Regions from separate parts of the Jeotgalicoccus sp. WY2 genome, predicted to be linked through region 3. Evidence: riboswitches for the same ligand, from Rfam matches in the RefSeq annotation. Region 3 holds a riboswitch; each other region holds the start of a gene.
What was found. A riboswitch is a leader RNA that binds a small molecule or an ion and turns the genes downstream of it on or off. The one in region 3 is predicted to bind thiamine pyrophosphate.
Positions count from the first base shown of each region.

Region 1: linked by a shared signal. The riboswitch ahead of G4D76_RS13785 (RicAFT regulatory complex protein RicA family protein) and the one ahead of G4D76_RS08610 (ECF transporter S component) in region 3 are both predicted to bind thiamine pyrophosphate.
Region 2: linked by a shared signal. The riboswitch ahead of thiD (bifunctional hydroxymethylpyrimidine kinase/phosphomethylpyrimidine kinase) and the one ahead of G4D76_RS08610 (ECF transporter S component) in region 3 are both predicted to bind thiamine pyrophosphate.

Region 1 is NZ_CP049818.1:2,397,751-2,405,638, forward strand. Features, by position in the region: gene G4D76_RS13770 (TIGR00282 family metallophosphoesterase) at 1-532, shown strand, start outside; gene G4D76_RS13775 (ABC transporter ATP-binding protein) at 709-2,007, shown strand; gene G4D76_RS17310 (ATP-binding cassette domain-containing protein) at 1,937-2,428, shown strand; gene G4D76_RS13780 (ABC transporter ATP-binding protein) at 2,518-4,236, shown strand; TPP riboswitch at 4,289-4,380, shown strand; partial or broken gene G4D76_RS13785 (RicAFT regulatory complex protein RicA family protein) at 4,509-4,942, shown strand; gene thiW (energy coupling factor transporter S component ThiW) at 5,272-5,739, shown strand; partial or broken gene mutS (DNA mismatch repair protein MutS) at 5,792-7,888, shown strand, end outside.
Region 2 is NZ_CP049818.1:978,178-986,065, reverse strand. Features, by position in the region: gene fabZ (3-hydroxyacyl-ACP dehydratase FabZ) at 1-82, shown strand, start outside; gene G4D76_RS05835 (YwpF family protein) at 136-564, opposite strand; gene G4D76_RS05830 (single-stranded DNA-binding protein) at 762-1,310, shown strand; gene G4D76_RS05825 (LysM peptidoglycan-binding domain-containing protein) at 1,754-2,083, shown strand; gene G4D76_RS16375 (LysM peptidoglycan-binding domain-containing protein) at 2,026-2,523, shown strand; gene G4D76_RS05815 (ABC transporter ATP-binding protein) at 2,735-3,610, shown strand; gene G4D76_RS05810 (ABC transporter) at 3,607-5,073, shown strand; TPP riboswitch at 5,213-5,312, shown strand; partial or broken gene thiD (bifunctional hydroxymethylpyrimidine kinase/phosphomethylpyrimidine kinase) at 5,384-6,177, shown strand; gene G4D76_RS15870 (hydroxyethylthiazole kinase) at 6,206-6,694, shown strand; gene G4D76_RS15865 (hydroxyethylthiazole kinase) at 6,697-6,945, shown strand; gene G4D76_RS15860 (hypothetical protein) at 6,945-7,073, shown strand; gene thiE (thiamine phosphate synthase) at 7,108-7,560, shown strand; partial or broken gene yidC (membrane protein insertase YidC) at 7,657-7,888, shown strand, end outside.
Region 3 is NZ_CP049818.1:1,478,199-1,486,086, reverse strand. Features, by position in the region: partial or broken gene G4D76_RS08645 (pyruvate kinase) at 1-71, shown strand, start outside; gene G4D76_RS08640 (GtrA family protein) at 101-487, shown strand; partial or broken gene G4D76_RS08635 (HD domain-containing protein) at 557-1,191, shown strand; partial or broken gene gltS (sodium/glutamate symporter) at 1,444-2,645, shown strand; gene G4D76_RS08625 (hypothetical protein) at 2,704-2,922, opposite strand; partial or broken gene ggt (gamma-glutamyltransferase) at 3,053-4,807, opposite strand; gene G4D76_RS08615 (6-pyruvoyl trahydropterin synthase family protein) at 4,972-5,382, shown strand; TPP riboswitch at 5,454-5,545, shown strand; gene G4D76_RS08610 (ECF transporter S component) at 5,604-6,185, shown strand; gene G4D76_RS15990 (ATP-binding cassette domain-containing protein) at 6,187-6,348, shown strand; gene G4D76_RS15985 (ATP-binding cassette domain-containing protein) at 6,438-7,586, shown strand; gene G4D76_RS08600 (energy-coupling factor transporter transmembrane component T family protein) at 7,579-7,888, shown strand, end outside.

The DNA of each region.
Region 1 (7,888 bases), 920 kb from region 3:
TGATTTATTTGATACGGATGTCAAAATGGTGCGCCCGGCGAATTTTCCGGAAGGTACGCCGGGTGACGGCAGCCGCGTCGTTAACATTAACGGTAAAAAATTATTAATCATTAATCTGCAGGCGCGCAGTTTCCTCGAGCCGATTGAAAATCCGTTCACAGTAATCGATAAAATTCTAGAAGAGCATGAATACGATGCAGCTTTCGTCGATTTCCACAGTGAAACGACGAGCGAGTCAATCGCGATGGGCTATCATTTAGACGGCCGGGTGAATGCGGTAGTAGGTACACATACGCATGTTCAGACGAATGATGCGACGCGCCTGCCAAATGGTACAGTTTACATAACTGACGTCGGCATGACTGGTTTTAAAGATGGGATATTAGGTATCCGTAAAGACGAAGTAATCCGCAGATTTATTACAAATCTGCCTGAACGTCACGTTGTGCCTGATGAAGGTAAAGGAATAATCAGCGGTGTAATTATCGACACTGACAGTAAGACAATTAAAAACTTCAAAATCGAAGAGTAATGAAAACGGGCGCATCCATAAAATGCGTCCGTTTTTGCATTAAAAAATAAAATTATTCAATTCAGTTCAAGTTTAATGAAAATTATGTCACTTTTATGGCATAATATAATTAATTCGGTTTTCGAAAGATTGTCATCGAAGACATTTACGTCACAGAAACAAAGGGTGGTTATACAATGATTACAGTTTATCGCTACGCTATGAAGTACAAATGGATGATTTTTATTGCTTTAATTTTTATGTTTGTGGAACTGATTGTCGAACTTGTTCAGCCGCTGTTTATTCAGCAGGTCATCGACAACGGAATTATGATTAACAGTATTGACAATGTTATATTCTACCTGGTTATTATGTTCGCAATATCGATTATTGCACTCATTGCTGGTCTGTTGAATACATATTTTACGAGTCATCTGACGAACATGTTCGGCTATGATCTCAGGATGGCAATCTTTACGCGGGTTCAGAACTTTACGCTCGGGACTTTATCGCGTTTTTCAACATCGAGTCTTATTACGAGAATGACACAGGATGTGCTGCAGACGGAAATGCTGCTCTTTATGAGTCTCAGGATACTGTTCCGGGCGCCGCTCTTAGTCGTCGGTTCCCTGATTATGTCATTTATCGTCAATCCGACGCTCGGGTTGTATTTATCAATACTGACGCCGGTCCTCGCTATTTTCTTATTTTTCGCAGCGCGAAAAGGTGCGGCAATATTTCTCCGGGTGCAACACTGGCTGGACAGAATTAACCGTTTTATTCAGCAGAATTTAGAAGCTGTCAGATTGATAAAAGCCAATGACTCAGGTGAATACGAAACCGGGAAATTTGCTAAAGTCGCAGCGAAACTCCGCGACGATACAATTTTTGCCTTAAGACTGATGGAATCGATTCTGCCTGTCCTTTTATTAATTATGAACGGCAGTCTGCTCCTGGTACTGTGGGTGGCATCTGATTTGCTTCAGACGAATGAAGTTGCCGTCGGGGAAATCGTTGCCGTAATCAACTACGCGCTCCGCATGCAGGGCGGATTCTCGATGTTCGCGTTTCTGATTATCGCCTCGTCCCGCGCCAAAGCTTCGAGTGACCGTATTAGTGAAATACTTCATGCACCGATTGCTGCAGAGGATAAAGACACGTTTGATGCGGCTGACGGTGCAGGCACGGTTAAATTCGATAATGTTTCCTTCAAATATCCAAACACAGGCCGTTATGTTCTGAAAAATATTTCATTTGAAATTTACGACAATGAAAACTTTGTTATTATGGGCGGCACCGGCTCCGGCAAAAGTTCGCTGATTAGTCTGATTCCGAATATGTACGATGCGACTGACGGAAAAGTGATCGTTAATGAAAAATGTGCTCGACTGGAGTACGACGGAACTCAGACAGACAATCGGTTACGTGTCGCAGCGTGCCATATTATTCACCGGCAGCATATACGAAAATCTGCTCTGGGGGAATTTACACGCTGATGAAGATGATGTATTTATGTCATCTGAAAAAGCACAGATTCACGACAATATAATGAATTTCGATGAGACATATGAGACGCCGGTCGGGCAAATGGGTGTAACATTGTCCGGCGGGCAGAAGCAGCGCCTGTCGATTGCACGGGCACTCGTCAGAAAACCGTCCATTCTTATTCTCGATGATTCAACTTCAGCGCTGGATGTCAGAACTGAGAATAATTTATGGGATGCACTGGAAGGCGAAAACGTAACGCGCATCGTCATTACTCAGAAAATCTCTACTGCCGAACAGGCGGACCGTGTACTTCTTTTAGATGACGGTGAAATTTCTGCACTGGGTACTCACGAAGAGCTTTTAGCAACGTCAGAACTGTACAGAGACATTTACGAATCGCAGAAACAAGGGGGGCATCTCGATGACTAACTTTTTTGCACGACCCTTTGGGCATGAACCTCTCATAACGAAAGAAGATATGGAGCGCAATAAACAGGCCAATAAAAAAAGCAGATAATATGGGCGGAACGTTAAAGCGTATCTGGCAATTTATGCGCGGTGAACGAAAACGTCTGTACTTGATAATTTCGCTCGTCGTCGTAACAAGTCTCTTAAGCATCGTCGGACCATTCCTCGTCGGACGCATCGTCGACTTTTACTTTATCCCGCGGGAATTCGGCGGCCTGTTCAGAATCCTGATGATTCTTCTGGCAACGTATTTGCTGCTGTCGTTAACGACATTTATTCAGGCGTATTTGATGGTCGGGCTGTCGCAGCGCACGATTTACAATCTGCGTCACCATTTGTTTGAACATATGCAAGAACTGCCGGTGACATTTTACGATAAACGCCAGCATGGTGAATTAATGAGCCGGATGACCAACGATATTGAAACGCTGTCGCAGACGATGAACTCATCGTTTATCCAGTTTACAACGAGTATTGTGACGCTGCTCGGGACGTTTTCAGTCATGCTTTACTTAAGTCCGCTCTTAACATTCCTGACGGCACTGATTATCCCGATATTAATTGTCAGTGTCAGATTTATTACGAAACGTACGGGCCCGCTTTTTAAAATGCGCCAGCGCCGTACAGGTGAAATGAACGGCTACATTGAAGAAATCGTGTCCGGCCAGGAAATCGTTAAAGTATTCTCGCAGGAAGAACGTGCGGTACAGAATTTTGAAGTCCGTGCTAAAAACTTAAGAGAAGTTACATTCTGGGCGAACCTGTACTCCGGCTTCATTCCGAAAATAATGAACATGCTGAACAATATTTCATTTACGATTGTTGCCGGCGCCGGCGGTATTCTGGCACTGACGACAAACGGTGTCGTTACAGTCGGAACGATTGTTGTGTTCGCGGAATATGCCCGCCAGTTTACACGTCCGCTCGCGGATTTATCGAATCAGTTAAACCAGGTACTGTCAGCGATTGCCGGTGCGGAACGCGTATTCCAAATACTCGATACGCCGGCAGAATCAAACGACGGAAAAATTACGGATAAGACAATCGAAGGACACATTGAATTTAAAGATGTCACATTCTCATACAGCAAGGAGCAGCACCATCCAACGATTAAGGACCTGTCATTTGAAGTCAATTCCGGAGAATCGGTCGCATTAATTGGTGCCACAGGTGCAGGCAAGACGACGGTGATGCAGCTGCTCGCGCGGTTCTATGAAACCGATAAAGGGCACATCCTTGTAGACGGTGTGGATATTACAGACTATTCGCGGAGCAATATCCGTTCTCAGACTGCGTTTGTGCTGCAAGATCCGTATCTGTTTGAAGCGACCATCCGTGAAAATATCCGCTACGGCAGAATGGATGCAACAGACGATGAGGTGACAGAAGCGGCGAAAGTTGCCAATGCCCATGACTTTATTATGACGCTTGAGCGGGGCTACGATACAGTGCTCGACTTAGACGAAGGCTTTATCTCGCAAGGACAGAAACAGCTGATATCAATTGCGCGGGCACTCATTACCGACCCGGCAATACTGCTCCTCGATGAAGCCACATCCAGCATCGACACAATTACAGAGTTAAAAATTCAGGAATCGCTCGAACGGCTGATGAAAGGGCGGACGAGTATTATTATCGCCCACCGTCTCAACACGATAAAAGCCGTCGACCGTATATTTGTTCTGGATCAGGGAGAAATGCTTGAAGCGGGAACGGAAGAAGAATTGCTGAAGCTTGAAGGTAAATATCATGATATGTTGAATCAGTAAGATATTTTACAAGTTATTCCTAGTAAGTTAAGATGGACTTAATTAAATATTGCACAACCACTGGAGGTGCCTTTTTGAGGCTGAGAAATACTCTTAATACCTGATCTGGATTATGCCAGCGTAGGGAAGTGGCATAGATTCGTTATGCACATCCTTATATTCGGGATGTGCATTTTTGTACTTTGACAAACGAATCAGGAGATTTACATTTAATAAATGAATGCTTTCATATATAATGAATGGTATATATCAACTAAAAGGTGGAACTTCGAATGTATACTAAGAAGGAAATAATAGAAGAAGCAAAAAAGCTCGGTAAAATGATGGCGGAAACAGAACAGGTTGAATTCTTCCAGAAAGCGGAAGCTAAAATTCACGAGAATAATGATATCCGCGAAAAAATGGCTAGTCTTAAAAGCAGCAGCAGCAGGCAGTAAACTTCCAAAACTACGGTAAAGAACGCGCTTACCAGATGACGGAAGAAAAACTGGCTAAAATCGAAGCGGAATTAGACGAAATGCCGCTTGTAGATCAGTTTAAAGAATCACAGGCAGGCGTTAACGAATTACTGCAAATGGTTTCGCATGCAATCAGCTCAACAGTTACAAGCGAAATCATCGAACAAACAGGCGGAGACCTGATGCAGGGTGAAACAGGCGCTGCAGTCCGCAACAAACCAAACCGCGATCCGGACCAGTTTAAATAAGCATCAGCTACATATTGAATGGCGTTGAAATCTCTGAATTATAGAGTGTTTCAGCGCCATTTTTGTATGTTTTTACAATACACCGACCGCATGAACAGGCCACATGCGGTTAAAGAATACTTTGCGACCGTATGAACGACTCACATGCGGTTAATAACAAATCTCCAACCGCATGAACGACTTACATCGGGTTAATAAAGAATCTTCGACCGTATGAGAGAACCACATACGGTCAATAACGAATTCCCGACCGCATCAGCAAACATAACTCGAACAATTATAAAATGTAATCAAAAGGAGGCACCACCATCAACAAACTTACTAGAAACATGACTTTCACCGCAGCTTTCGTCGCCTTAAACGTTATCTTGAGTTCGCTTATCACAATTCCAATCGGAATCATACGCGCGGCACCGATGCAGCATTTAATCAATGTGCTTGGTGCAGTCATCACAGGTCCCTGGGTGATCGTGCAGGCGTTTATCTCGTCTACAATCAGAATATTATTCGGTACGGGGACCGTCTTCGCCTATCCCGGCAGTATGATCGGCGCGCTCGCTGCCTGGCTCCTCTACAAATACACTAAAAAGTTATCGCTCGCTGCAGCTGGTGAAGTTCTCGGCACCGGCATACTCGGGGCACTCAGTTTGTACCCGCTCATCATCGTGCTGGAGCTCGACCAACAAATTTTCACCATCGTCGCTGCAGCCTTTCTCGTATCCAGTTTTATCGGCGCTCTTACATCGTTTATCATCTTAAAACAATTGGAAAAACACGGAGTCTTACTGCGGATATAAGCGTCGGTGCGTGTTATAATAATACGACAAGATTAATTTAGGAAGTGTTAAAATGCGGGAACCAACACCGATGATGAAACAGTATTTTTCAATTAAAGATAATCATCCGGACAGCTTACTTTTATTCAGACTGGGAGATTTTTACGAGCTGTTTTACGACGATGCAGTCACGGCTGCCAAAGTGCTCGAAATCACATTAACTTCACGCGATAAAAGTAAAGATCCGATACCGATGTGCGGCGTGCCATATCATTCTGCGCGCAACTATATAGCAAAACTAATCGAGAATGGCTTTAAAGTGGCCATCTGTGAACAGATGGAAGATCCCGCGCAGGCGAAAGGCATGGTCAGAAGAGAAGTGGTCCGTGTAATTACGCCGGGTACTTTAATCGATGATTTCGGTATGGACGACGGTGCGAGTAATTTCATTCTGGCGCTGCATGAAGAAGAGGGCAGAACAGAGTCAGCTATGCGGATATTTCAACGGGTGAAATTTTCGCCTTTTCAACAAGCGACCAGACAGAACTGAAAAGTGAAATAGAAACACTGGGCGCCCGGGAACTGGTCACGAATGCTAAAAGTGAACATATCATTCATAGCATTTATAATGATCCGCCGCTCTATACGGTGTTTGAAGCAGACACTCCTTCAGATTATGACTATGAAGATGATGTCGATGAACATCACGCGATTAATCTGCTGTTAAACTACATTCGTGCACAAAATATGCAGGAACTGAAACATTTAAAGACGGTGGAAAAACACCGTATCAATACATTTATGAAATTAAATTATGCAGCCATTTCAAACCTTGAGCTCTTAGAAAACATTCAGACGAAAAAAGTAAAAGGCTCTCTGTTCTGGTATTTAAACCGTACGGAAACACCGATGGGCAAACGCCAGCTCAGAAAATTGATCGAGCGTCCGCTCGTGTCAAAAAAAGAAATTGAAAATCGGCAAAGTATCGTAACGACGCTAATCGAGAACTTCACCGAGCGCCAGCAGCTGTCAGGCATTTTAAATCACGTTTACGATATCGAACGGCTCGTCGGCCGCCTTGCCTTTAACAACGTGGACGTAAAAGACTTAGTCCAGCTGCGCGACTCGCTTCACGGACTGCCGGAATTAAAGGCAGTACTTGAATCACTAAAACTGACAGACAACAAAACATTCCAGAATTTCGACAGCCTGGAAGATGCGTATGAACGCCTGGTAGTCCTAACAGATACACCGCCGAAAACAATCCGCGAAGGGAAAATCTTTAAAGACGGTGTCAGCGATGAACTCGATAATTTAAGAGACATCAGCACAAATGCACGTACATGGCTGAACAATTATCTCGAGTCAGAAAAAGAACGCACTGGCATTAAAAACTTAAAAATCGGCTTTAACAAAGTGTTCGGCTATTACCTGGAAATTTCCAAAGTTCAGGCGATGAACTTCGATGCCGAAAAGTTTGAATATAACCGTAAACAGACACTCACAAATGCCGAACGGTTTATTACACCGGACTTAAAGAAATGGAAAGTCAGATCTTAACAGCAGAAGACGACAGCATTAAACTCGAATTCAATATGTTCACTGAACTCCGGACAGCTATGATGGACTATATTACGAGACTGCAGCGTACAGCAGAGCAGATCTCGACACTCGATACACTGATATCCTTCGCCTTAGTTTCAAACGACTATCATCTGACGACGCCGGAATTCAAAACGGACAAGTCAATCGACCTGATTGATGCGCGTCACCCAATCGTTGAACGCATGCTGAACGAAAACACATATGTACCGAACGACCTCACGATGACGAAAGATAACTTTATTTATTTAATTACCGGTCCCAATATGTCCGGTAAATCGACGTACATGCGCCAGGTGGCCTTAATCATTATTATGGCCCAGATCGGCATGAGAGTGCCGGCAGAGAGCGCGAAACTGCCGATATTCGATGCCATCTATACACGCATCGGTGCAAGCGATGACTTATCGAGCGGTAAATCGACATTTATGATCGAAATGATGGAAGCTAATACAGCACTCCAGCACGCAACAAAGGACTCGCTTCTGATATTTGATGAGATCGGCCGCGGGACCAGCACATATGACGGTATGGCACTCGCCCAGGCGATGCTCGTCTATATTCATGA
Region 2 (7,888 bases), 500 kb from region 3:
AGTTGCAACTGTCGATGGACAGGTTGCATGCCAGTGCGAAATAACATTTGCCATTTCAGATATTAAAACAGGCGAAAAATAAATAAAAAACCGTCTGAAAATCTTAAGCTAAGATTTTCAGACGGTTTTTTATTTTTACTCTTCATCTTCTTTTTTGAAGTCTTCTTTTGATTCCATACGAGAGTTAAATTCATTAATCAGTGTTTTGCCTTCGTAACCTTCTTCAACAAGGAACTCGAGCAGTTCTTCTGCGTAGTTCGGTCCTTGGACGATAATAGCTCCTTTAAAAACAACTGAAATCATATCATCCATCTGATTGATATCCATTACTCTGGCTGAGAATTTAGCAGGCGCATTGGACGGCCGTGTAATAGTGACCATCATTTCCAGCTGCTGTCCTTTCAGCTTTTCTAAAATTGAAGATAAATCTCCAGCGGTTACAATCTCAATAATCCACGGATTGTCTCCGTACTCCATATTAATAATAATGCCGTCTTTAACTTCGGGAACGATAAAGTTCTGCTCTTGAATAATCTTCATATCTATCACTTTAAACGATTTCATAATTACTGACCCCTTTTTAACAAAGTACAAAATTAGTTAATTTGCAGTGCAAAATAACCGGTAATAATAAAACTGAGTAATTTAAAGTATGTATTTCTAATTATTGTATTATATATCACACTGAAAAGAAATTATTGTCTTTTGCAGAATATTTATTCACCCCTTACATTGTAATTAGGAGAGGGGGGTGATAAAGAATGATGAACAAAGTATTGCTTGTCGGCGAACTTATCAGCAATAATGTTATTGCAAAAAATGCGCAGGGGAGTGTAAATGCATTTATCATTGCAACAGTTCGAGCACCAAAGGATACAAGGAGGGATAAAGAAGTCCACTTCCTCTATTGTAAAGCTTTTGGTAAAAGTATACCGGGTGTGCTTGACGAAACGAAAGCCGGTGACATTTTATGTGTCAGCGGCCAGCTCGCAACCACATCATTTACTAAAAAAGACGGATCAAGAGAATACCGCATGGAAATATGGGCAGAGAGCATAAAACATGTACCGGATAAGATTCAGGAACGCACTGATATATCCAATCCGTCCCGCTTAATTGAACAAGCAGTACATCATTATAATATCAATGAATCACTTGGCGAAAAGTATGTACATACACTCAGCCAGGAAAAAGCAGAACAGAAAAGCGAAAAAGAAAAGCATATTGAAATGATTTCAAGCATTGTAGATGAAAACGACAACGACAAGAACAAGCCCGCACCGGACGATAATAAAGCAAAAGTCTCCTAATAAATAACGTACCCTCTTGAACTGTGTTCTACACTCATTCATTTCTCACACACATGCATACTGATGACCAGCTGCGGTTCATCAGTATGCTTTTTAATGTTTAAAGAAATAGATTCTTTACAGCCGTTACTGTTATGTTACAAATGACAGACTAGTCAGTCGGATTGCAACATATATTTACCCATTACATAAACTTTACAAAGTCTGATTTGATAACGTTCCGTGTACTTTTAAAAAAACGGCTGGAAACTATGCTGTCACTGATACAGAGAATGTGTAATATAACTTGTCATTCAGAAATGAGTTTGTAACAAAATTGTAAAATAACAGCTGTCTTATTATATGCCTGTAACCTATGAAACATAATTATCCTCTATAATATGAAATAGTTAAAAAAACGAAAACGACAAAAAAAGGTCGTAAAATATATTAACAAATTATTTTTGGAGGAAGACATTTATGAAGAAAGTATTAGCTTTAGGTGCAGCAGTCGCTGTATCAACGACGATTCTTACAGTGCAGAAGCAGCATCTCATACAGTAGAATCAGGAGACTCACTTTGGGCTCTTGCTGAAGAAAATAACGTAACTATTGAATCAATTAAAAAAGAAAATAAATTAACTTCTGATATTATCGTTCCAGGTCAGATTATTGAAATCGACGGCGAGAAAGAAGAAAAGAAGAAGTTAAAGAAGAAGATAAAGAAGAAACAGAAATTTACACAATCAAAGCAGGCGATACATTATTTGAAATCGCAGTTGAATTTGATGTAACTGTTGCAGATCTTAAAGAATGGAACAACTTATCATCAGATCTTATTTTTGAAGGTAAAGAATTAATCGTTTCAGGTGACGCAGTACAAGCTGCAGCACCAGTAGAGGAAGCGCCGGCAGTTGAGGAAACTCCAGCAGCTCCTGCACAGGAACAAACATACGAAGAGCCTGCTCAAACTGAAAACACAGATACTAGCTACAACAACCAGTCTGAAGAGCCTGCACAAACAGCACCTGTACAGCAGCAACCTGTACAGCAGCCAGCTCCACAGACACAAAATGTCAGCACAAGCTCTAATTCTAACAGCGGCTTAAACTGGGGTGCTTTAGCAGCATGTGAATCAGGCGGCAACGCTAGCGTAGTAAGTTCAAATGGTCTATACCACGGACTTTACCAGTTTGATGCTCAAACTTGGCAGTCAGGGGCGGTTCTGGTGTAGCTTCAGACGCATCAGCAGCTGAACAGACTCAAAGAGCACAGCAGTTATATGATTCAAGAGGTTCACAGCCTTGGCCTGTATGCGGTGCGAGACTGTAATATAAATAAAAATTTTAAAGATCAGGACAATTGTCCTGATCTTTTTTCATGTCTAAAATGAATATGGTAAAATTGAACTGAAAACTAGGAGTAGGACTAGGGAGGGATTGCCGATGCTAAGTCTTAATAAGGTATCAAAACATTTCGGGAAAGTGCGCGCTGCTGAAAATCTTTCTTTTACATTAGAAAAAGGTGAAGTTTTTGGTTTTATCGGGCCGAATGGTGCAGGTAAATCGACGACGATACGAATGATTATCGGCGCATTGAAACCGACACAGGGAGAAATTCTGTACGACGGCAAAAATATAAAGAAAAATAAAAAATACATTGAAAAAATTGCTTACGTCCCGGGAGACGTTAATTTGTGGGGGAATTTAACCGGCGAAGAAGTTATTAATTTTATGATGAAGTCACGCGATTACAAAAATGACGATGAAAAATTGCGTCTGATCGGTAAATTTAAACTCGACGGCAGTAAAAAATGTAAGACGTATTCGAAAGGGAACAGACAAAAAGTTGCACTGATTTGTGCATTTCTAAGTGACGCAGAACTTTTAATATTTGATGAACCGACAACAGGACTTGATCCGTTAATGGAACGTGTATTCCATGAAGAAGTAATACAGGCGAAATCGACGGGCAAAACAATTCTGCTGTCCAGCCATATTTTATCGGAAGTGGAGAAGCTGGCTGACCGTATTGCGATCATTAGAAATGGTGAAATTATAGAGTCGGGAAGCATGAAAGAACTGCGGCATATTACCAGAATGGAATACATTGTCGAGACGGATGATGATATTACTGCACTAAAACACCGCAGTTTCGTTCATGAATTTTCCGAGTCACCTGACGGATATCATCTGTTTATCGATAATGATAAAATTCCGGAATTTCTGAAGTATTTAAAATTATATAATCTGAAAAATTTAACGACGGCACCGCCGCGGCTGGAAGATATTTTCATGCGCTATTATGAGGGCGCAAAATGACTTATTTTAAATTGCTGATGAAAAATCTGAGAATGAAAGCAGCGCTCTGGATATTTGCATTGTGCGGTTTGTCGATATCGGTACCGCCGGTATTTAACGGGCTGTACAGTACCGCGGCGGAGCAGGAAGGTATGAAAATGACCGTCGATAATCCTGCAATGGTTGCGCTGATTGGACCGGTACCGGGCGGAGATTATACATCAGCTGTTATGTTCGGTCACCAGATGCTGATGTTTATGGCACTGTTTCACGGCCTGTTCGGTATTTTGATTGCGAACGGTATTGCCCGGAGAGCTGAAGAGTCAGGATTAACAGAGTATGTACTTAGTGCCGGTATCAGCAAGAAGACAATTGTTACGTCTCAGCTGATGAGCGGAATTTTAATAAATTCACTTGTTTTTATTATATTATTCGGCGGTTTAAGCTTGTATGATATCGAAGGGCTTTCTATTACTGGAAATTTATACTATGCACTTGGACTGGCATTGTTTGGTCTATTGTTTTTCGTTATGACTCTTGTAATCGGAAATTTATTTGACAGTGGAGATATGACATTCGGCATCGCTCTGTCACTGCTGATTATATTTTATTTATACCGCGCGGTGACCGATGTCATGAATACAGCATACTCTGTAATTTCACCATATCACTGGTTGTCCCGGATTGAAGTATATGGAGATAATAGAGAAATATGGCTGATACCGTTCACTGTAATTTTAATTTTGATAATACTCAGCTATGTATTATTTTTAAAGCGGGATATCGGAGACAGTTATATAAAAATTGGTAAGGAAAAGAATTTGAGAAAAATATACAGTTATCCGAAATTAGCTTTTATTAATATGAGAGTAATGATAATCAGCTGGCTCATCGGACTATTTGCTGCCGGTTTGTCGTACGGATCCATATTCGGTGATTTAGAAAGTCTAATCGGAGAAAATGATATGCTCCGGGAGTCGCTCGGCAGCAATGATGCGGCAGGGTTCTTTATCAGCATGCTGCTCGTTATTTCAGCGCTGATGGCTGCGGTGCCTGCTCTGATGATTACCGGGCGCATGCTTAACGAAGAGAAAGACGGACGTCTTGAAGTGATTATCGCTGGTACAATGAACCGGAAAGTGTCCCGCACGAAAGTGTTTATCACACATTATCTGTACGGAGTTGCTGCCGGTGTTTCATCGTTTCTCCTCACCATACTCGGCATGTATCTCGCGAGTATGAATGTTGATGATTTAAGTATTACGATTAAAGATTATGTGCTTTCTGCTGTAAATTACAGTGCGGGCATTATATTTATTATAGGAGTATCTGCACTTTTTGCCGGCATTTCTAAAAAACTTCATCTTGCAGCATGGCTCTACGCAGCTTATATATTCTTTGCGAATTATTTCGGCGTACTGATCAATATCGATGAAGTATTTAATGCTCAGTCCATTTTATTATTTAAGCAATATGCCTTATGAAAGTATGGATATTCCAGCAGTCTTAATTATTGCGGGTCTTGGCATTATGCTTCTGATGATTGGAACGGCTGTATTTAAGCGCCGCAATTTGCTTTGATGCTTAAAAGAATTGTGTTACGCTTGTGTCAATAAAAACAATAAAACCCACTGGGGGCGCCGATACGGCTGAGATAGCGAATGCTTGTCCCTTTTCACCTGATCCAGATCATGCTGGCGTAGGGAAGTGCTGATGATTACAGGGAAGTTCTCTGAATCTACTCTGCCTACTTCGCCCCGGGAAGTGGGCTTTTATTATAGGAGGACATATTTTATGGTTGAATTTCCAATTGGTTTAACTGTTGCAGGCACTGATCCGACAGGCGGTGCAGGAATACTCGCAGATCTTAAGGCAATGCATTCACGGGCGTTTCGGAAGGCGGCGGGGTGACATCACTGACGGCGCAAAACACACTCGGGGTGCAGGACGTTTACAACGTGCCGGCGGATTTTATCGACAAAGAACTGAACAGTATATTTTCAGATGAAGTGCCGCATGCGATGAAGACCGGAATGGTCGCCGAGGCGGATATGATGACTGTAATTGCGGACTACATTAGAAAATACAATATTCCCTACGTAATGGATCCGGTAATGATTGCAACGAGCGGGGACCGCTTGATGACGGACGCATCGATGTCGACGCTGATTGATACGCTGATTCCTCTGGCAACGATAGTGACGCCGAATCTGCACGAAGCAGAAGCGATTACAAAGATGACAATCCGGACGGAAGAAGATATTCACCGGGCGCTGAAAATATTCACTGATGATATGGGCGCAGAGAGTGTCATTATTAAAGGCGGTCATCTGTCAGGTGATGCGACTGATTATTTATATGACGGTATAAATATTTCAACATTAACAGCAGCACGCATCGACACGGATCAGACTCATGGAACAGGCTGTACGTTTTCGGCAGTTTTAACTGCGGAGCTTGCGAAAGGCCGGACGATTGATGAAGCGTTCAAAACGAGTAAAGCGTATATTACCAATGCGATACAAAATTCACCAGGTATCGGCAAAGGCAGCGGACCGGTGAACCATTTCAGTTATAAAGGGGAGTAATTATAATGATAGAACAGTTAAAAAAGACGTGCCGCTCGTTGTGTGCATTACGAATGATGTCGTGAAGCCGTTTACTGCAAACAGTCTCTTGGCACTCGGCGCATCTCCGATTATGAGCGGTGAAAAAAGTGAAGCGGCGGATATTTTAAAACATGCGGGCGCATTGCTGTTAAACATTGGCACATGCTCGGAAGATAAAGTAATGCTGTATGAAAAGATGGCGAACTATGCTAATCAGTATAATATTCCCGTGGTACTGGATCCGGTAGGCTACGGCGCTTCGGCTTTTCGCAGAAATTTAACGGATAAACTGCTGAGTGATTATGACATTGCGCTGGTTAAAGGCAATGCTGGGGAAATACATGCATTAAGCGGCCGGGAAGCTGTGTCTAAGGGTGTTGATTCTATTATTGAAGGAAATACTCTTGATATTGCCCAAGCGGCACATGGGGTATTACACGTGCCTGTGCTGGTTACCGGTGAAACAGATGCACTGGTTACCGGTGAACAGATATAGTAATGCACAACGGTCATCATTATCAGGAAAGAATTACAGGATCCGGCTGTGTGCTCGGTGCAATAGCAGCATCCTTTTTAGCTGTTGAAAACAAGGCGGATAGTATTGTTAATGCGGTAAGCCTGTATAATATAGCAGCTGAAAAAGCAGCAGCATCAGCAGGAGGGCCCGGGACATTTGCGGTTCAGCTTATCGATGAAATTTATAATTTTAATGAAGATGACTACACTGCGAAAAGAGTGAACTATTAATGAATAAAGAAATTATGAGATTATATCTGATAGCGAGCTCCGGCAGTTTTAAAAATCCGCTCGGAGATTTGGAAACTGCATTCAAGTCAGGTGTGACATGCTTTCAGCTGCGGGAAAAAGGGCAGTGATATTAAAACAGGCGAAGACCTTAAAGATTTTGCAATGGAAATTAAGTCGCTGTGCAGACAATACGAGGTGACATTTATTATTAACGACGATGTAAAACTGGCTGAAGAAATCGAAGCAGACGGCATTCACATCGGCCAGGATGATATGGAACCTGATATGCTGCCTGACTATTTTAACGATAAAATTATCGGTTTATCGGTTGGCAGCGTAAAGGAACTTGAAGCGAGCAGCCTCGACAGAGTATCTTATCTCGGCATCGGTCCGGTATTCAGCACTTTATCGAAAGATGATGCCGGAGATGCTATCGGTACAAATGGTTTAAAACAAGTAGTGAACAGAACAAAACTGCCGACTGCAGCAATAGGCGGCATAACTGAACAAAACTATAAATCCTGCCTCGAAAACAACGCAGACGGCATTTGTGTTATCTCGGCGATTACCAAATCGGATAATATTGAACAAACCGTGACAGCTTTGTTGCAGTAACTTTGTGAAATATTGTACGGATACTATGAAATTGGTTTTTATACACATTTATTATGGTACAATTTTTTATGTGAGATAAAACTTAGAGGTGAAGAAATGATTAAAAAGTGGCTATTACCAGCGACTATGGTACTCGTACTGTTCCTCGCCGGGTGTGACTATTCCGAACCTGAGAATAGAGACGGCTTCTTCTATAACACTCGTCCAGCCAATGGATACGTTACTGCATTGGCTAGGAGATAATCTGGACAATAACTATGGTCTGGCTATTATCGTCATCACGCTGATTGTGAGACTAGCAATTTTCCCATTCATGATGCGTACATAC
Region 3 (7,888 bases):
GCGAGGATCATAATTATAAAAAAACAGCGATGCTCCGAGCATTGAATATTTCTAAATCAATGTTTGAATAAAGTAAACGCCTGCAGAGAGTTGTGTTTATATGCGTAAGCTTAAGGAGTTTTTTAAATACATTTTGATTGCAGCAGTCGGAGGCGCACTTGATTTACTGCTGTTTATCCTGCTGCATACATATACAGATATACACATTCAGCTAGTAAATCTAATAAGTATGTTCACAGGCGTTACAACAAATTTTATACTGAATTACCATTTTAATTTTAAAGCAGACAGCAAATTTTTCAGACGTTATTTATCATTCCTGACAGTCGGTGCAATTGGTTTTTCAATCGTTGCACTGCTCGTTTTGATTTTCGTTCAGCATCTTGGATGGAATGCCATTATAGTAAAAATCGGTGCGACAATGCTTGCAACTGTGATTCAATATTTTTTAAATCGTTATATATCATTCCGGAGATACAGAGCATAATCAATTAACCCGGATAGTTTGAAAAATAATATTTATCTAATTACTATATGGGGGAGAAGGAGAGATAATATGATTACAGATTTAGGTAATATTAAAGTACCGGACAGTAAGATTATTACGGATGCACAAGATCTCGTTCACGAATACGGTAATGAATTAATTTGGAACCATTCTAACAGAGTATATCTATTCGGTGCTGTTAAAGGGGATCAGGATAAAGTGAAGTATGATCATGAACTATTATACATCAGCGCACTTTTCCATGATTTAGGTTTAACAAAACAGTACAGCAGTGATGATTTACGTTTTGAAGTTGACGGTGCGAACGCAGCACGCCAGTTTTTAAACACTCATAATATCACGACACAGCAGATTCAGCTAGTCTGGGACGCGATCGCACTTCATACTACACCGGGTGTTGCGGAGCATAAAGAGAGCGAAGTCGCACTTCTTTTCCACGGTGTCGGCATGGACGTAATGGGGGATAACTTCGATCAGTTGAAGAAATCAGAAAATCTGTCGTTCAAAAGTTTCCTAGAAATGATTTTAAAAATGATATTATTCAAGCATTTTACGATGGAATTAAACATAAACCGGAAACAACATTTGGTAATATGAAAGAAGATGTTATCAAGCACTTCCAGCCTGACTATGCGAATGATAATTTCTGCACATGCATTCTTCATTCCAAATGGGAGAGTTAAAGGATTTAGGAACTTAACACTCAAAGCAATGTAATGCATAGCGTTACAAAACTATGCCATGCGTTACAATGATTATTTAAATCCCGCCCGAGCTGCTAAAGCTCCAGCGGGATTTTTGTTTATCGGCAAAATGTATGCGTTCACAAAAACTACATAATTTACTGCAAAGATGTAAAAGTTATTGTTGGTTATTCTTCAGTTATAGATTAGAATAGGTTTTCTGATTGAATTTTAAATGATGGAGGATGGGATATGGAATTAAATTTAGTGACATCATTATTTTTAGCAGTGATAGTTTACCTCATCGGTGCTTACTTAGTTAAAAAAATACATTTTTTAGATAGATACTCTATACCGGCACCAGTTGTCGGCGGTCTGATTTTTGCAGTGTTCACATTGATAATGCACACTGCTGGTTTAGTTACGATAACTGTTGATACTTCTCTACAGTCTTTATTTATGATTATATTTTTTACAACAGTCGGTTTAGGTGCAAGTTTTAAACTTATTAAATTGGGTGGAAAACTACTTGTGATTTATTTACTTGCCGCAAGTTTTTTATCAATTGTACAAAATACTTTAGGTGTATCCATAGCAAGTCTGCTTGGTATAGATCCGCTGCTTGGTCTTATGGCTTCTTCTCCTGCGATGATCGGCGGGCACGGGGGTGCTGCGGCATTCGGTGAAACAATTGATGGATTAGGAGTACAGGGTGCGACAACTGTCGGGATTGCTGCGGCGACACTCGGCCTCATCGCCGGCGCGTATTTGGCGGACCGGTTGCACGCTTTATGATTAACAAGCACAATCTTAAGAGTAACGAACCCAAGTTCGATGCTGGCGATTATGAAATTCCTGTTCAGAAAAAAGAAAATAAATTTACAATCGATCAATTCTTTATATACCTTGCCATTATTACATTTGCTATGGCTCTCGGCACGTATATCGGAAGTATCTTCTCCGATTTAACTGGAGTTATTTTACCCGATTATGTAGGTGCGATGTTTGTTGCGATTGTCGTTAGAACACTTCTCGATGCTTCACAGGACAGAATATCATTTAATTTCGATACGACTGTAAACGATAAAATCGGTGCGGTTTCTTTAGGTTTATTCCTATCATTCGCATTGATGAGCATAAAACTGTGGGAACTCGCTGATCTGGCACTGCCGATTCTGCTGATTGTTTCGGTTCATGTTATCTTCATTATTTTATATACGATGTTTATCGTCTACAGACTGCTAGGGAAGAACTATGACGCAGTCGTGATGATTAACGGTATGATCGGGAGTGGATTAGGTGCAACTCCTACAGCTATGGCTAACATGGATGCAGTTACATCTAAGTTCGGTTCTTCGAAGACCGCTTACTTAATCGTACCGGTCGTTGGAGCATTCCTTATTGATATCGTTAACATTCCCGTTATCGTGTTCTTCATAAACTTATTCAGCTAAACAAAAAGCCGGGATATCCCGGCTTTTTTATGCGTATTTATCTCCCTGTTCAGATGCCTTATCCCGTAGCTCGTAATAGTATAATACGCTTGTCATCGCCTTCATCCACCATATTTGCATCTCTTGCCTCATCAGGCTTACCGAGATTAATAATATAGTCATCATCCGTCCATTTATTTACTGCACCTTTAATTAACTGTCCCGCTTCTGTCTTAGATGCATAAAGCACTCCTGCTGCGAGCCCTGCTCCAATAATAAACTTTGTTCGTTTACGCATGATAAATCCTCCTTAAAAGATTAGTTCGCAACTGCCTTTATTTATCTATTCCCGTTTTAGAGAAGTTCATACCAAAAGCATAGAAGTTATTAAAAAAGATGAACCGAAAAATCCGGTTCATCTTTAAGTATTAATTCTGTGACTGCAGTCCAAATGCTGCACCATTTCTGTTTTTGTCAGTAGCACCTGTAAACTCTCCCGTTTCCGGATCAATTTGAATACTGCTGACATTGCCTATAGGTTCAGATTCCTCTTCAAAGTTATGTCCCATCTCATTAAGCTGATTAATTACTTCCTGCGGTACGCTTCTTCAAATCTGTATGATTCTAAATCACTCGTGAAGATCCGCGGTTCTGTTACAGCAGAATGTACATCGAGTTCATATTCATACGTGTTGATAATTGTCTGAAGAACTGACGTTATAATCGTCTGTCCGCCCGGTGATCCTGCAGTCATTGAGGGTGTTCCATTATCGAATACAATTGTCGGTGTCATGCTGCTTAACGGACGCTTGTTGGGCTGTACTTCATTTGCACCGCCCGGTTCAGCATCAAAGTCTGTCAGTTCATTATTCAGCATAAATCCATATTCAGGTACCATAATACCTGAACCAAAAACCTGCTCAATCGTTGTAGTATACGATACAACATTGCCGTACTTATCCGCTACAGAAAAGTGAGTCGTCTGGCCGTCAACTTTATCGCCCGGCTGTTCGACATTATCGACCTCATCTGTTCCTTTCTGATACTTCCACGGATCTCCCGCTTCCGGTTTCTCATTAACTTCATCCATACTGATTAACGCTCTGCGCTCATCGATATAATCGGGATTCAGTAATCCTTCAACAGGTACATCCACAAATTCTGGATCCCCTGCATATTCAGCACGATCTGCATACGCCAAGTGCATCGCTTCTGCTAATAAATGATATTTCTCCGGAGAATTTATACTGCGATAAATCAAAGTCATCTAATATACCAAGCATCTGCAGCATAAATACCCCGCCGGAGCTTGGAGGAGGCATTGTAGCAATATCATAGCCGTTAAACTCTCCCCAGATTGGTTCATCCCATGTTACTTCATAATTTGACAGATCTTCCGCTGTCATTGATCCCCCAAATTCCTGAACTGCATTTGCGGCAGCCTCGGAAATCTCACTGTTATAGAAGTAATCAATGCCATTATCTCTGATTAGACTTAAAGTCTTCGCTAAATCTTTCTGCACCAGCACGTCACCTTCAACTAACGGTTCCTGTTCATTAAAAAATACTTCACTGGCAGCAGTAGCCTGCAGTTTATCAGCGTTATCTGCAATTTGATTAGCAAGGAAATCGTCTATAGCAAACCCTTCTTCGGCAAGAGATACAGCCGGAGCAATCAGTTCTGCCATATCAATCGTTCCCCAGGATTCATGTGCTTCTTCCAGACCTCGCAATGTTCCCGGAACTCCTACTGATTTACCGCTTCTGACGCGTTCTTCAAAAGGTAAAGCTTCTCCTTCATCATCAAGGAACATTTCAGAATCAGCACCGCCAGGTGCACGTTCTCGGCTGTTTATGATAGATGTTTCTCCCGTTTGCTCTTCATATACCATCATAAAACCGCCGCCGCCTATGCCTGACATCATCGGTTCAGCTACAGTTAAGACGTATTGCATTGCAATCGCTGCGTCCATTGCATTCCCGCCTTTGGCAAGAACATCGTAACCTGCCTCTGAAGCAAGCGGATGTGCGGATACAACCATCCCTTCATGAGCTGTTGCCACATCATTTTCTTCTGTGTAATCAGGTTCATACGCTGCCCCTGATACTGCTGGATTCGCTGTCGACATAAGCAGTAACGCTAAAGTAAGTATTGTTCCAAAACGTTTTAAAAATTGTTTCATACAATTCCCCCTTGTTTTGAATAAATGATGTAAGTCTTTCGAAAAACGAAAGGATTTTATTTAAGATTATCATAACAGAAAATTCTGTCAATAATATGACGCATTTGAAAATTGGTATTGTGATTGGGTATAATTAACTAAATTGATTTTTAAAGGGGTATTAAATGAATATTAACGATATACAGCCGCCTGAAAAATTTAAATATTTTAATGAGAAGGTCATTATTCATAAAAATTACGAATTCACATGCGACAATCGGATATTTTTTTCAAAAACTGTGTTTAAAGATTTAAAAAATCACCGTTACACATTTAATTTGGAAATATCTTCTATGGTAAACGACACTGGTCTCGCGACTGATTTCCATTTAATCGATAAAATTTACGATGAACACATCGCTGTTAAACTCGATAACTGTCTCCTCAATGAAACACTGCCTGCAATGAATACAACAGCAGAAAACATTGCTTACTGGCTGTTTGAGCAGTTTGATAAAAATCTGCCTGCTGATGATGAACTGCTCAAAGTAACGCTATATGAAACTGACAAACAGGGGATTACCATCATTAAATAAATGCTACAAATAAATGCTGCTTCACAAATTCACATAAGTGGACTATGATAGTGATAATCAAATAATGAATTCACCACCACTGGGGGCGTCCGCATCGGACTGAGATTGACCCTTATCACCTGATCTAGATTATACTAGCGTAGGGAAGTGGCATTTTTATATGCACACCATTCCGTTAGTGGTGTGTTTTTTTGTTTGAAATTTATAACGGAGGCTTCAACATGGCAAAAAGAAATAGTTTAACACTCACTGATGTTTTAATTACTGTTGTTATTGCGCTCGTTTTCGCTGTAATCTACTCTCTATGGGGTGGAATTTACACAATTCTGCAGCCGTTTGGACTGCATTTAAATGAACTGGTCTACGGCATGTGGTTTATCGCTGCAATTGTTGCTTATTTAATTATCAGGAAACCCGGTGTTGCACTGATTGCGGAATTCGCAGCAGCTTCCGGTGAAACGATTGTCCTCTTACAGTTTGATATTTCATTGATTATGTACGGGTTAATACAGGGCCTGGTCTGCGAACTTGTTTTTATGTTCTTCAGATATAAAAGCACGAGTCTGATGACCGCGGTTCTTGCTGGTATCGCAGCAGCATTATCTACACTGCCGCTCGACTGGTATTATGGTTATCTTGGACACCTTGAGACATGGAACCTCGCACTAATGTTCAGTTTTAGAATACTAAGCGGAGCGTTTGTTGCGGGTTGGCTCGGGCATCTGCTTTACAAAGCGCTTAAAGAAACCGGCGTTTTAAAGTTTGTCGGTCAAAGAGCTGATAATTCACATGAAGGATTATAGTATGTCAAAAATCGATATCAAGAAACTGAATTTAAAATTTCCTGAGGCACCATCTAAATTGTTTACCGATTTGAATATTTCAGTTAAATCAGGTGAGAAAGTACTGCTCCTCGGTCCAAGCGGTTCAGGGAAAAGTACGCTGTTACATGTAATGGGCGATTAATCCACCAGGTCATCATACGCCGATGAAGCTGAACCTAAACATCCTAAAATAATGCTTATGTATTTCAGGACCCCGATTCTCAGTTCACTATGCCGACAGTTGCAGAAGAGCTCGCTTTTATTTTAGAGAATAGAAGTATTCCAAAAGAAAATATGGAACTAATGATGATGGAAGCACTCGGGCAGACTGGACTCGATGTACCTTTGACATTAAATATTAATAATTTATCCGGCGGAATGAAGCAGAAGCTCGCTATTGCTTCAGCACTGCTGCAAAAACCGGACACTCTGTTTCTCGACGAACCGACGAGCATGCTCGATGATGAGTCTGCAGCTTCACTATGGAACGTTATTGAAGGAATCTGGAGCGACCGGACCGTTGTTATTGTCGAACACCGTGTCGACTATATATGGGATAAAGTGGACCAGGTCATATTGATGAACGATAGCGCCCAGATTATTCATGAAGGGAAACCTGATGATGTGCTGAAGCACCATAAACAGCTCTTAAATGATTATGGTGTCTGGCACCCCGATTCATGGCAGGATGCACCTGTATTCGACCTGATAAAGCCTGACAATGAGGCGTTGCTGGAATTAAAAAACTTACACATCGAGCGGCGCGGAATGGACATTCTGAATGTCGATCATTTAACTATTAAAAAAGGTGAATGGGTTACGCTCGAAGGGAAAAATGGCACGGGGAAATCAAGTCTGCTGTCAGCTATAATGAAACTCATTCCTGCAGATGGTGCTGTTTATTATAAAAGTAAACGTATTAAAAAAACAAAGCAGTTTGCAGGTGAAGTGTACCCCGTATTTCAAAATCCGGAGCTGCAGTTTATTACGCATAAAGTTTTCGATGAAATATTTATTAATATGGAACCGCATTTTGAATATACCGAAGCAGTGCGCCAGACTGAAATCATTTTAAAACAGATGGGTCTTAACAGTGTGGCACATCTTCATCCTCTGGAAATTTCCACAGGGCAACAGAGACGGTTAAGCGTCGCTACAGCTCTCGGCGGTGTGCCGACAGTGCTGCTGCTGGATGAACCGACATTCGGTCTGGATCAGAAGCATGCATTTCGCCTGCTCCGTATGTTTCATGAAATGACTGCTGTCGGTACGACGATAATTATGATTACGCATGATGAAAATATTAAGATCCGCTATCCCGGCAGACGTTTAATTATTGAAAATCAGATGCTCAGGGAGAAGATGACAGATTATGTTTGAAGCAGTTAAAAAATATAAGACGTTTATAGATTATGCAAACCCGCTGACTAAAATTCTGCTCGCAGCAATACTTTTCGTTATGGTGATCTTTATTCATAATCCCAATGTTCTGTTTCACCTAACAATGCTGATGCTCCTTATGCTGCTCATCTTAAGCGGTGTAAAATTGAAGTATCTGATACTCCTCCTGATATTCATTTTTATATCCGGATTTATCTCCAGTCTGTATATGATTTTTTACGGTGAAGGGTCAGAAACGCTTTTTCGCTACGGCATTATTCATATAACAGAGGAAAGCTTTA